Linked DNA regions of Pueribacillus theae. The main gene of each other region encodes a partner of the protein of the gene in region 2 in a complex. Links are inferred from orthologs where the notes say so. Each region holds a gene or a part of one and is shown on either strand. Other genes may lie near its edges.

Region 1 (3,217 bases), on a different replicon or contig from region 2:
CTCTGCCTATAGCTCACGGCGCCCTTCAAGCGCCTTTGAGAGTGTGACTTCGTCTGCATACTCCAAATCTCCACCAACAGGGAGACCATGGGCAATTCGCGTAGTTTTTATTCCTACCGGTTTTACAAGCCTTGCAATATACATCGCGGTTGCTTCCCCTTCAATGTTTGGATCTGTCGCTAAAATTAACTCTTGGATCGTGTCATCACTTAGCCTTTTAAGCAGTTCAGGCACTTTAATATCTTCAGGCCCGATGCCATCAATCGGAGAAATGGCGCCATGAAGAACATGATACAATCCTTTATATTCTTTCATCTTTTCCATTGCCATGACATCTTTAGAATCTTGCACGACACAAATGACAGAGCGATCCCTGCTTGAGTCATCACAGATGTAGCAAGGATCGCGATCCGTTATATTTTGGCAAATGGAGCAATTTGTCAAATCCCGCTTTGCATTAACAAGTGCTTTCCCGAACTCAAACACGTCTTCTTCTTTCATTTCTAATACGAAAAATGCCAATCGGACAGCAGTTTTCGGCCCAATTCCCGGCAATTTCATAAAGCTGTCAATCAACTTGGCTATCGGTTCAGGATATCGCACATTACACTCTCCCAATCATTAAAAATCTAAAGCCTACAACTGCATCAAAATAGGCCTGGAATGTTCATTCCTTGTGTAAATTTCCCCATGCTTTTGTTTGCAAGTTCATCAGCTTTCTTTAGGGCGTCATTTGTGGCAGCCAGTACTAAATCTTGCAGCATATCAATATCTTCAGGATCAACGACCTCTTCTTTAATTTGCACGTCAAGGACCTCTTTATGGCCATTGACGATGACCGTCACCGCGCCGCCTCCAGCTGTCCCTTCAATTTTTTGCTCTTTCAATTCTTCCTGTGCTTTCATCATTTCTTTTTGCATTTTTTGCATTTGTTTCATCATGCCACCCATGTTGCCACCCATATTACCCATGCCTCGTTTCATTCACTTATTCCTCCCGTTTCTTTAATTTCTATAATTTCCTCGCCAAAAATCCGCTTCGCTTCGGCAATCAGCGGATCTTCCTCATGTTTACTGTTCTTCTTTCCTTCACTTTCTTCCTGCTGGTTCTGAACGAAAGACTCTTTTACTTTTTCCCAATCGCTGTCTATAATGGTGAGCATTGCCAACGGTTTATTAAGGATTTTACGGACCGATTGCTCTACTGTCGTCCGTATTTGGTCTTTGCTTGCCATTTGGCAATGCATTTCATAAGGAAAAGAAAGAAGAAAGGTATCGTCTGAACAGGCGACCGGCTGGCTGTCTTTCAACCATGCGTGGGCAGAAACTTTTTCCTGGCGAATCTCATTCATGATGTTTCCCCACATTTGCCGCAAATTGTTCAGCTCTTGTTTTGATGCTTTTTTTAACATCGCCTTTACAGGAGCGAACGGCTGCTTTCCTGAACTGGAAGAAGCTTGTTGTTTTGCGGGCTTATCTTTATTGGCCTCTTGAATTTGTCCAGATTCAACCGGCTGCTGTTGTTTAAGACGGTTCAATTCTGATTCCAGCTGTTCAATTTTGCCAAGCAGATTCGTATACATCTCGCTCTGTTCAGCGCTGCTGTCTTCCTGGCAAAGCTTAACGAAAGCCACCTCTAAAAAGATTCGCTTGCTATTGGTCCATTTCATTTCTTGCTGGCTGGCATTTAATGTATCGATGACTGAATAAATCCATTGTTTTGGACAATGCTGGGCAAGATTCCGAAAGCTCTCATCCTTTTCTCCCCGTTCACGGATTTCTTCAAGAGCAGGAGCAGTTTGAAACAAAAGCAAGTCACGAAAATAATAGATGAGATCCTCGATAAAACGCATCGGATCCTTCCCGTTTTCGATCAGTTCATCCACTGCTTCGAGTGCGCCCTCCGCGTCTTTATTTAAAAACGCACTGGCGATGCGCGACAAAAATGATTCAGATACCGTTCCGGTTACCGCCAAAACGTCTTGAACGGTAATCTTATCATCACTATACGAAATCACTTGATCGAGAATGCTTAGCGCATCCCGCATTCCGCCTTCCGCAGTGCGGGCAACGAGTGATAGTGCGTCGTTCTCTGCATCAAGCCCTTCTCTCTCCATAATGGTTTGCATGCGGCGAACCATCGCTTTATTCGGAATGCGCCGAAAATCAAACCTTTGGCATCTTGAAATAATCGTTGGGGGAACTTTATGGGGTTCGGTCGTCGCCAAAATAAAAATGGCATGGCCAGGAGGTTCTTCAAGCGTTTTCAGCAAAGCATTGAACGCACCTGTAGAAAGCATATGCACCTCATCGATAATATACACTTTGTTCACCGATTGGGCAGGCGCATATTTTACTTTTTCACGAAGATCGCGAATTTCATCGACCCCATTGTTTGAAGCTGCATCAATTTCAATGACGTCTGAATTTGAACCGTCCAGGATACTCCGGCAGGTGGAACATTCATTGCAAGGTTCCCTGACAGGAGCCTTTTCACAGTTTACCGCTTTGGCAACAATCTTTGCCGCTGTTGTTTTTCCTGTTCCGCGCGGTCCAGTAAAGAGGTATGCATGGGAAAATTTACCGGAAACAATCGCGTTTTGCAACGTTTTTGTCACGTGTTCCTGCCCGATTAAATCTTTAAACGTCCTCGGCCGCCAAACTCGGTAAAGCGCTTGATAGCTCATTCCCAATCCCCCTCGTCAATTCCTTCCTATTATACTGTTTTAACCGATATTTTACAAAAGAGAAAAGCAAAAATGATAAGAAAAGGTAAATAAAAAACCCACCCTTAAAAGAGTGAGTGAAATTACTTTTATATTATTAAGCTGCCGTGCACCTTCCATTGATAGAACCAGCCTAAGCGTTACTCAAGCAGTTAGCTCGATTCAGGCAACCCTGCGGCACACGAAAGTTCCCACTTACTGCTGCTTCCTTCCGGACCTGACAGGGTTCATGAGTTTCCGTTGCGCAGGACCCGAATGTCCACACCACTTACTTAAGTCAGGCCTTAAACTGGCTAAACCTCGGAAAGGAGTTCAGCCTCGCTATAGCGGATTGCGAGTACAGGGCACCGCTACCTCCCCGCCTAGCACGGCAAATTTGATAACAGGATTAAAATGTAACTGGCGGAGGCGAGAGGATTCGAACCCCCGCGGCGCGTGAACGCCCTAACTGATTTCGAGTCAGTCCCCTTCAGCCGGACTTGGGTACGCCTC
Region 2 (3,434 bases):
TTCAGTATATCACTGTTTCAACAATGATAACTTCACATCACTTTTTTGTGATGGATTGTGATTGTTTTGTGATCTTTTTGTCCCATCATTTGAGACACTTAAAGGTTATTCTCTAATTGTGAAACAATCGGCGAATATTCACTATAAATAAGTGTTTCGCCTCACTTTTACTACTTTAAGGGGGTTAAGCACATGCGGTGGAACAACTATAGTTTGGAAAGCTGAAGGAAATGCACCTAAAGAAAGCAAACATAAAAATCCAATGGAAGCAACAAGTTCCAGCTCCTCTAATCAAACTGATAAGTGCTTTTTCCACACCTATTGGGGATCTTTTCGTTTTAATTGTACAGGAAGGGAATCAATTAAAGTGGTCTATGAAATGAAGAGGCCTATAAGACTTTCTTTAAGATTTATCGTTTCTGTAGATGGAAACAGTATGTTTGGTGAAGCAAAGGCAGGTATGCTTCCCTCATTAAAATGAATTGGACATCGTATTTCTTAAGAATGGAGTTGTAGTTATGTATTCATTTATTGTATTTGTTCATGTAATAGGTGCTTTATTGCTCGGTAGTTTTTTAGCTTTTCCAGTTGCGTTTAAATCTCCTTTGTCACGTTCAGGTCATGAATTAAAAATATCTGTTAAAACATTGGTAGGCTTTACCCGCTTTGGCCATTATGCATTAATTTTGTTAATCATTACAGGAGGATGGATGGTAATGGGATATGCCACTTATCCTTCTTTGTTATGGGTGGTGCTATCATTCATCCTGCTTATGCTTATTGGTGCTTTGATCGGTATGATACAAAATAACTTGAAACGAGTCATTCTTGCAGAGGATCCTGACAATGCGTTGCAACGAAATAAGGCCAAACTTAATACACTCGGTTGGTTTACATTTGTGCTTATTTTTACTGTTGTTTTTGTTATGACAAATCGTGGTTTATTTGCCTAAATATTAGGGGAAAGGATAACGATAAATGAAAAATAACATTTGGATCATTTTTTTAATCGTGTCGTTCATGTGGGTCATGCATACATTTTCAAAAAACTTCATGGTTGATCCCACTCTTCAGAACTTTCTTGCTAAAAAAGATGAAGTTTTAACTAACGAATCGTTGTGGATACTTATGATCAGGTTACATATAATTTTTGCTATTATCTCCCTTATCACTGGACCTTTGGGTGTGATCAAGAAATTACGAATGAAATCTATCCAATTTCATCGTTGGAATGGTCGAGTCTATGCGCTGTCTATTTTGTTAAATTTTATCCCTGGTATTTACGTTTCTTTTTTTGCAACAGGAGGATGGTTGAGCACCATTGGATTTCTCGTTTTAAATACACTATGGTTTGGTACAACAATTCTAGGCTATATCAATATTAGAAGAAAAAATGTGATAAAGCATAGTTCATGGATGTCAAGAAGCTTCTTTCTTGCCTTTGCCAATATGATCATCTACATCATTGTGGCCATTTCGCACAATGCCTTGCAATTTTCATATGGTACTTCCTACACAATTGCTGTATGGTTATGCTGGGTGATCAGTTTATGCATTGCTGAAACCATGATAAGAAAAAAAGTATTTATATAATTGGATAGTATACCTTTTCCGAATACCCTTATTTTTTTACAAAAAAACAATCATATGAATCAGATTCACACGACTGTTACCCAGTAGAGCGATCGGGAATTTCTGCAAAAAGAAGCTCCAATAATAAATGCTTTTCAAATTTTCCGCTTTTCATTTGGTAGTCCGCCTCAGCTAATTTGTCAATGAGCCGAAAGCATTCTGCTTCAGAAAAATTTTTTCCTTGCCTTATTGCCTGCTGAACGGCATAAGGATGGAGCTTTAAAAAAGAAGCCATTTGCTTTTGAGAATATCCCCTTCTCGATAACTCCTTTACTTGATAAATGATTCGAAACTGTCTTGCGAGAAGCCCAACGAGCTTTATTGGTTCTTCTTTTTGCTCAAACAGATCGTAAAGGGTTTGGAATGCTTTTTCCATACGTTGGTTCACCACATGATCGACTAGCACGAACACATTGTCTTCCAAGGTGCGCGCGACAAGCCGATCAATCATCTCTTCAGTCACACTCTCCCCTTCTTCAATATAAAGGGCAAGCTTTGCCATTTCATTCTTCAACTTTCTAAGTTCAGTGCCTGCGAGCAGCACAAGTTTTTTTAATGCGTCATCATCGATTGAAAAGTGAAGCTCGCTTGCTTCTTTTTTTAGCCATTCAATTAATGCTTTGCCTTTTAAAGGGACGGCCGATATTACTTTCGCTGATTTTTTAAGTTCCTTCACTATTTTCTTGCGTTCATCAAGCTTTTCATACGGCGCTTCGAATATAACAATAGAATGCGGTGAAGGATTCTTTATATACTCTTCGAGCTTTTTAACATTGTGCTCGATATTTTTTTGTTTTTCAGACGTTAAAAAAAGAGGATTTTTTATGACGACAACCCGTTTATCAGCCAAAAACGGTAATGTTTCAGCGTCATCTATGGCTTCTTCGATTGCCACTTCCCCCATATCATAAATAGCCAAATTAAAATCATATGTATCTTCGTCCAAAGTTGATTTCACAATTTCATGTGTTGCTTCGTCGATTAAAAACCTTTCACTTCCATATAATAAATAAAGAGGAAAATCTTTACCCACTGTTTTCACCTCGATCTTTAGAGTATAATCATTTATGTGAATTGACAAGAGAAAAGGGAGATTAGCTTAAAAACTAATCCCCCATGTATGTGAACGCCAGCAAGAAGAGCCCGCGGATACCCTTTTGCTGGCGATGTTTTTCTTTTGTATTTCTTATCCTATCCTATGCTTTGAAAACCTATAGGTGAAAACTCTTAGTAAAACTGGAAGGAATCGTGATATTCTGGATCTTTAAGGTCTTACATTGGAAAAGTTTGGCCTCAAAATGTTCACATATTATCGATTCCCGCCTAGCTTTTCACATATTTTTCGCTTATACTAAAATTGGGTAAAAGGAGGGCTACGGAAAATGAATGAATTTGAAAAAGATGTTCAAAGTAAAACGAACGATGTCATTGATTCTGGGTTTGGCTTTATTTTTTCATTTGTATTTTTTAGCCTTATATTCTTTATCGGCGTGATTATGAAAGCTGTCGGCTAAAAACTGAGGCCGGGATTCAGGCCGGAATGAAAGGCTGCTCATGATTTGAGCAGCCTTTTCACTTTTCATTTTCCAAAGTGGGACGAAAATACCTTTTATCATTTGAAAAAACGTAAGATATCGCGCCATTTTTATCTGTTCGAAAAATTGTAATGTTTTTTTGCGCCAAACGTTCAATCACTTCTTCGCTCGGATGGCCGTATAAATTGGATTTCCCTACGGAAATGAGGGCAATTTTAGGATTGATGCTGTTTATAAATGGTTCCTGTGAGGATGTTTTACTCCCGT
Region 3 (3,162 bases), on a different replicon or contig from region 2:
AGCATTTAAAAATGTAAGTGCTTAAGGGAGGATTGCAATGAAACTTGTTATGGCGGTAATCCAGGATAAGGATAGTGTTAGGTTGTCACAGGCACTTATCAAAGAGAATTTCAGGGCAACAAAGCTGGCATCGACTGGAGGTTTCTTAAGGGCTGGCAACACGACGTTTTTAATTGGGACCGATGATACACAATTGGACCGTTTGCTTGAAATTATAAAAGATAACTGCAAATCAAGGGAGCAGCTTGTTGCACCAATGTCACCCCTTGGCGGAAGTGCAGATGCATATTCCCCTTACCCGGTAGAAGTTGAAGTGGGTGGAGCGACTGTGTTTGTTTTGCCAGTGGAAGCTTTTCACCAATTTTAGAAGGAGTAAGAACAAATGAAAATTGGCCAAGACATGCGCCCCCTTGTTGAAAAAACGAAGATAGAACAACGTCATGTAAAAGAAGGAAAAGAAGATTTTCAAGTACTGCTCAGGAAAGAAAATGAAAAAACCCATAAAGAAAGGCTTAAAAGGCTGTTATTCGACATTGAAAAGCAAGGGGAAAAACTCGCCCGTTCTCAAACGATTAAGGAGCTTCACCAATACAAGCAGCTCGTCGAACGTTTCGTAAAAGAAGCTGTTCATTTCGGGATGAATCTGAAGCATTCAAGCACGTTCAGCCATTCTGGAAAAATGGAATCGCACATACTCGTTGAAAAAATTGATGAGGAGCTTCTTAATTTAGCAACGATCGTTTTAGATAGAAACAAACAATCTATTGACTTAATGGGAAAAATTGGTGAAATTAAAGGGTTGCTCATTAACCTGTACACGTAAGAGGTTTTAACATGACAAGCTGGAAAGAATGGAAAAGAAAACAACCATATGCAGCGGCATTGCTTACAAACAGCATGAAAAAAAACCGCCTTTCACATGCTTATTTATTTGAAGGCAGTAAAGGAACCGGAAAAATGGGCATCGCAGTTACGCTTGCAAAAACACTGTTTTGCCCTTTTTTAGATGGCGTTGAACCTTGCAATGAATGCAGCGATTGCAAAAGGATCACATCAAAAAACCATCCTGACGTTCATTTTTTTTCGCCTGAAGGACATTCCATAAAAATCGAACAAATTCGTTTGCTGCGTAAAGAATTTTCATATCGGGGATCAGAGTCAAAACGTAAATTATACATTATAGAACATGCTGACCGTATGACACAAAGTGCCGCAAATAGCCTTCTTAAATTTTTAGAAGAACCAAATGAACACGAAACGGCGCTCTTACTTACTGAACAGATCCAACAACTTCTCCCTACAATTATCTCGCGCTGCCAGACAATCACATTTAACCCACTGCCAAGCGCCGAAATTCGCCGCATGCTTATTGAGGAATATAACATTCCAACATCAATTGCGTATCTCGCTTCAGCGATTACGAATGATTATGAGTCGGCTAAAGCACGATGTGAAGAAGAGTGGTTTGCACAAGCCCGAAAATTAGTGATACAATTGATGGAAGAAATCTTGGAAAGGCATTATCAGGTTCTTCTTACAATTCACGAGAAATGGATTCCACACTTCAAAGAGAGGGAACAATTGGAACTAGGGCTTCAGTTGCTTCTATTATGGCATCGGGATGTGTTGCAGTTGAAATTAGGTAAAGAAGACGAAATGGTATTTATTCAAGAAAGAGAGAAGCTTGAACAATTTCATTTTCGCTTTACGAAGCAGCAGGTCATCAAGCAGATGGAAGTTATCCTGGAAGCAAAAAAGCGCCTAAATGCCAATGTGAATCCTCAATTATTGATTGAACAAACTGTGCTTAAGCTACAGGAGTGATATAGATTGTGACTTTGTATGATATTGTCGGCGTCCGCTTTAAAAAGGCGGGTAAAGTATATTATTTTGACCCGAATGGACTAGATATTCCGAAAAATGAATTTGTTATTGTCGAAACGGCTAGAGGCGTCGAATTAGGAAAAGCTGTCATCGAAAAGCGGCAAGTAGAGGAAAATGATATCGTCCTTCCGCTAAAACGAGTCATCCGTATAGCTACATCTGAAGACAAAGATATGGTGAAAGAAAATAGCCAGCAAGCGAAAGAAGCCCTAAGTCTGTGTGAAAAAAAGGTCGTTGAGCACGATCTCCCGATGAAGCTCGTTGATGCGGAGTATACGTTTGATCGTAATAAAATCGTATTTTACTTTACGGCTGACGGCAGGGTGGATTTCCGTGAATTGGTTAAGGATTTAGCGGCTATTTTTCGGACAAGGATAGAACTTCGCCAAATTGGTGTACGGGATGAAGCGAAAATGCTTGGAGGCATCGGCCCATGTGGGCGCATGCTTTGCTGTTCAACGTTTTTGGGGGATTTCGAACCTGTTTCGATCAAAATGGCAAAGGATCAAAAGCTTTCACTTAATCCAACGAAAATTTCCGGCTTATGCGGCAGGCTAATGTGCTGTTTAAAATATGAAAACGATCAATACGAAGAGGCAAAGCTGGAAATGCCGGATGTTGGCCATGTTGTCGAAACTCCGAACGGAAAAGGGAAAGTGGTCGGCTTAAACATTCTTGAAAGACTCATCCTAGTCGAATTGGAAGAAGTGCAGCGTGTAACAGAATTTACGCTAGAAGAACTCGTTCAAGAAGAGATTGTTTCATTGCAAACAAGAGATTGACAAAGCTTAAAACACGAGAAGGCGTATTCTCTTCTAACGACATGCTAATGATTTTTGCTGCTCACGCAATCAAGCGGTATTTATCGGCAAATGAGCATCCGTTATATTTTCCCGCTTAGACTTCCCCATTTCTCTAAAACTGGGCCCTATGGACGGTTGCACCGTGATAAAAGAGGTGGATGGTTAGTGGAGAAACAAGAAATCTTTTCGCAAGTGAATTCAATGGAAGAGCAAATTGACAGCTTGTATCGCCAGCTTGGAGAATTGAAGGAACAGTTTGCGTTCCTTATGGAAGAAAATCACCGTCTTGAAGTTGAAAACCATCACTTGCGTGAACGATTAAACGATTTTGGTGAAGAAGGTTTATCTGAAACAGAAAAGAAGGAAGACGAGAAACAACAACCGAAATTTGGTGAAGGCTACGACAACCTTGCAAGGCTTTATCAGGAAGGCTTCCATATTTGCAATGTGCATTATGGAAGCATCCGCCAAGAAG

Evidence for each region.
Region 1: holA (region 2) and dnaX share a complex: the UniProt entries of both Bacillus subtilis proteins name them as parts of the DNA clamp loading complex. The link is inferred for Pueribacillus theae from one-to-one orthologs.
Region 3: holA (region 2) and holB share a complex: the UniProt entries of both Bacillus subtilis proteins name them as parts of the DNA clamp loading complex. The link is inferred for Pueribacillus theae from one-to-one orthologs.

Annotation. Positions count from the first base shown.
Region 1 is NZ_QCZG01000012.1:26,848-30,064, reverse strand. Bases 334-3,217 are described here. They hold dnaX (DNA polymerase III subunit gamma/tau), read right to left. Parts: upstream 2,687-3,217; coding sequence 980-2,686; downstream 334-979. Other genes in these bases: DCC39_RS07560 (YbaB/EbfC family nucleoid-associated protein), read right to left, coding at 648-971; recR (recombination mediator RecR), read right to left, coding at 334-603. Outside these bases: more of recR, read right to left, coding at 7-333. UniProt on the Bacillus subtilis protein: Part of the beta sliding clamp loading complex, which hydrolyzes ATP to load the beta clamp onto primed DNA to form the DNA replication pre-initiation complex.
Region 2 is NZ_QCZG01000008.1:54,666-58,099, forward strand. Bases 668-3,434 are described here. They hold holA (DNA polymerase III subunit delta), read right to left. Parts: upstream 2,666-3,434; coding sequence 1,670-2,665; downstream 668-1,669. Other genes in these bases: DCC39_RS05640 (DUF2269 family protein), read left to right, coding at 668-953; DCC39_RS05645 (DUF2306 domain-containing protein), read left to right, coding at 979-1,593; DCC39_RS05655 (YqzM family protein), read left to right, coding at 3,015-3,146; DCC39_RS05660 (DNA internalization-related competence protein ComEC/Rec2), read right to left, coding at 3,205-3,434. Also shown: more of DCC39_RS05640, read left to right, coding at 519-667. UniProt on the Bacillus subtilis protein: Part of the beta sliding clamp loading complex, which hydrolyzes ATP to load the beta clamp onto primed DNA to form the DNA replication pre-initiation complex.
Region 3 is NZ_QCZG01000012.1:33,293-36,454, forward strand. Bases 1-2,829 are described here. They hold holB (DNA polymerase III subunit delta'), read left to right. Parts: upstream 1-834; coding sequence 835-1,824; downstream 1,825-2,829. Other genes in these bases: tmk (dTMP kinase), read left to right, coding at 1-9; DCC39_RS07595 (cyclic-di-AMP receptor), read left to right, coding at 38-367; DCC39_RS07600 (YaaR family protein), read left to right, coding at 383-823; DCC39_RS07610 (PSP1 domain-containing protein), read left to right, coding at 1,839-2,666. In the rest of the region: DNA replication initiation control protein YabA, read left to right, coding at 2,853-3,162. UniProt on the Bacillus subtilis protein: DNA polymerase III is a complex, multichain enzyme responsible for most of the replicative synthesis in bacteria.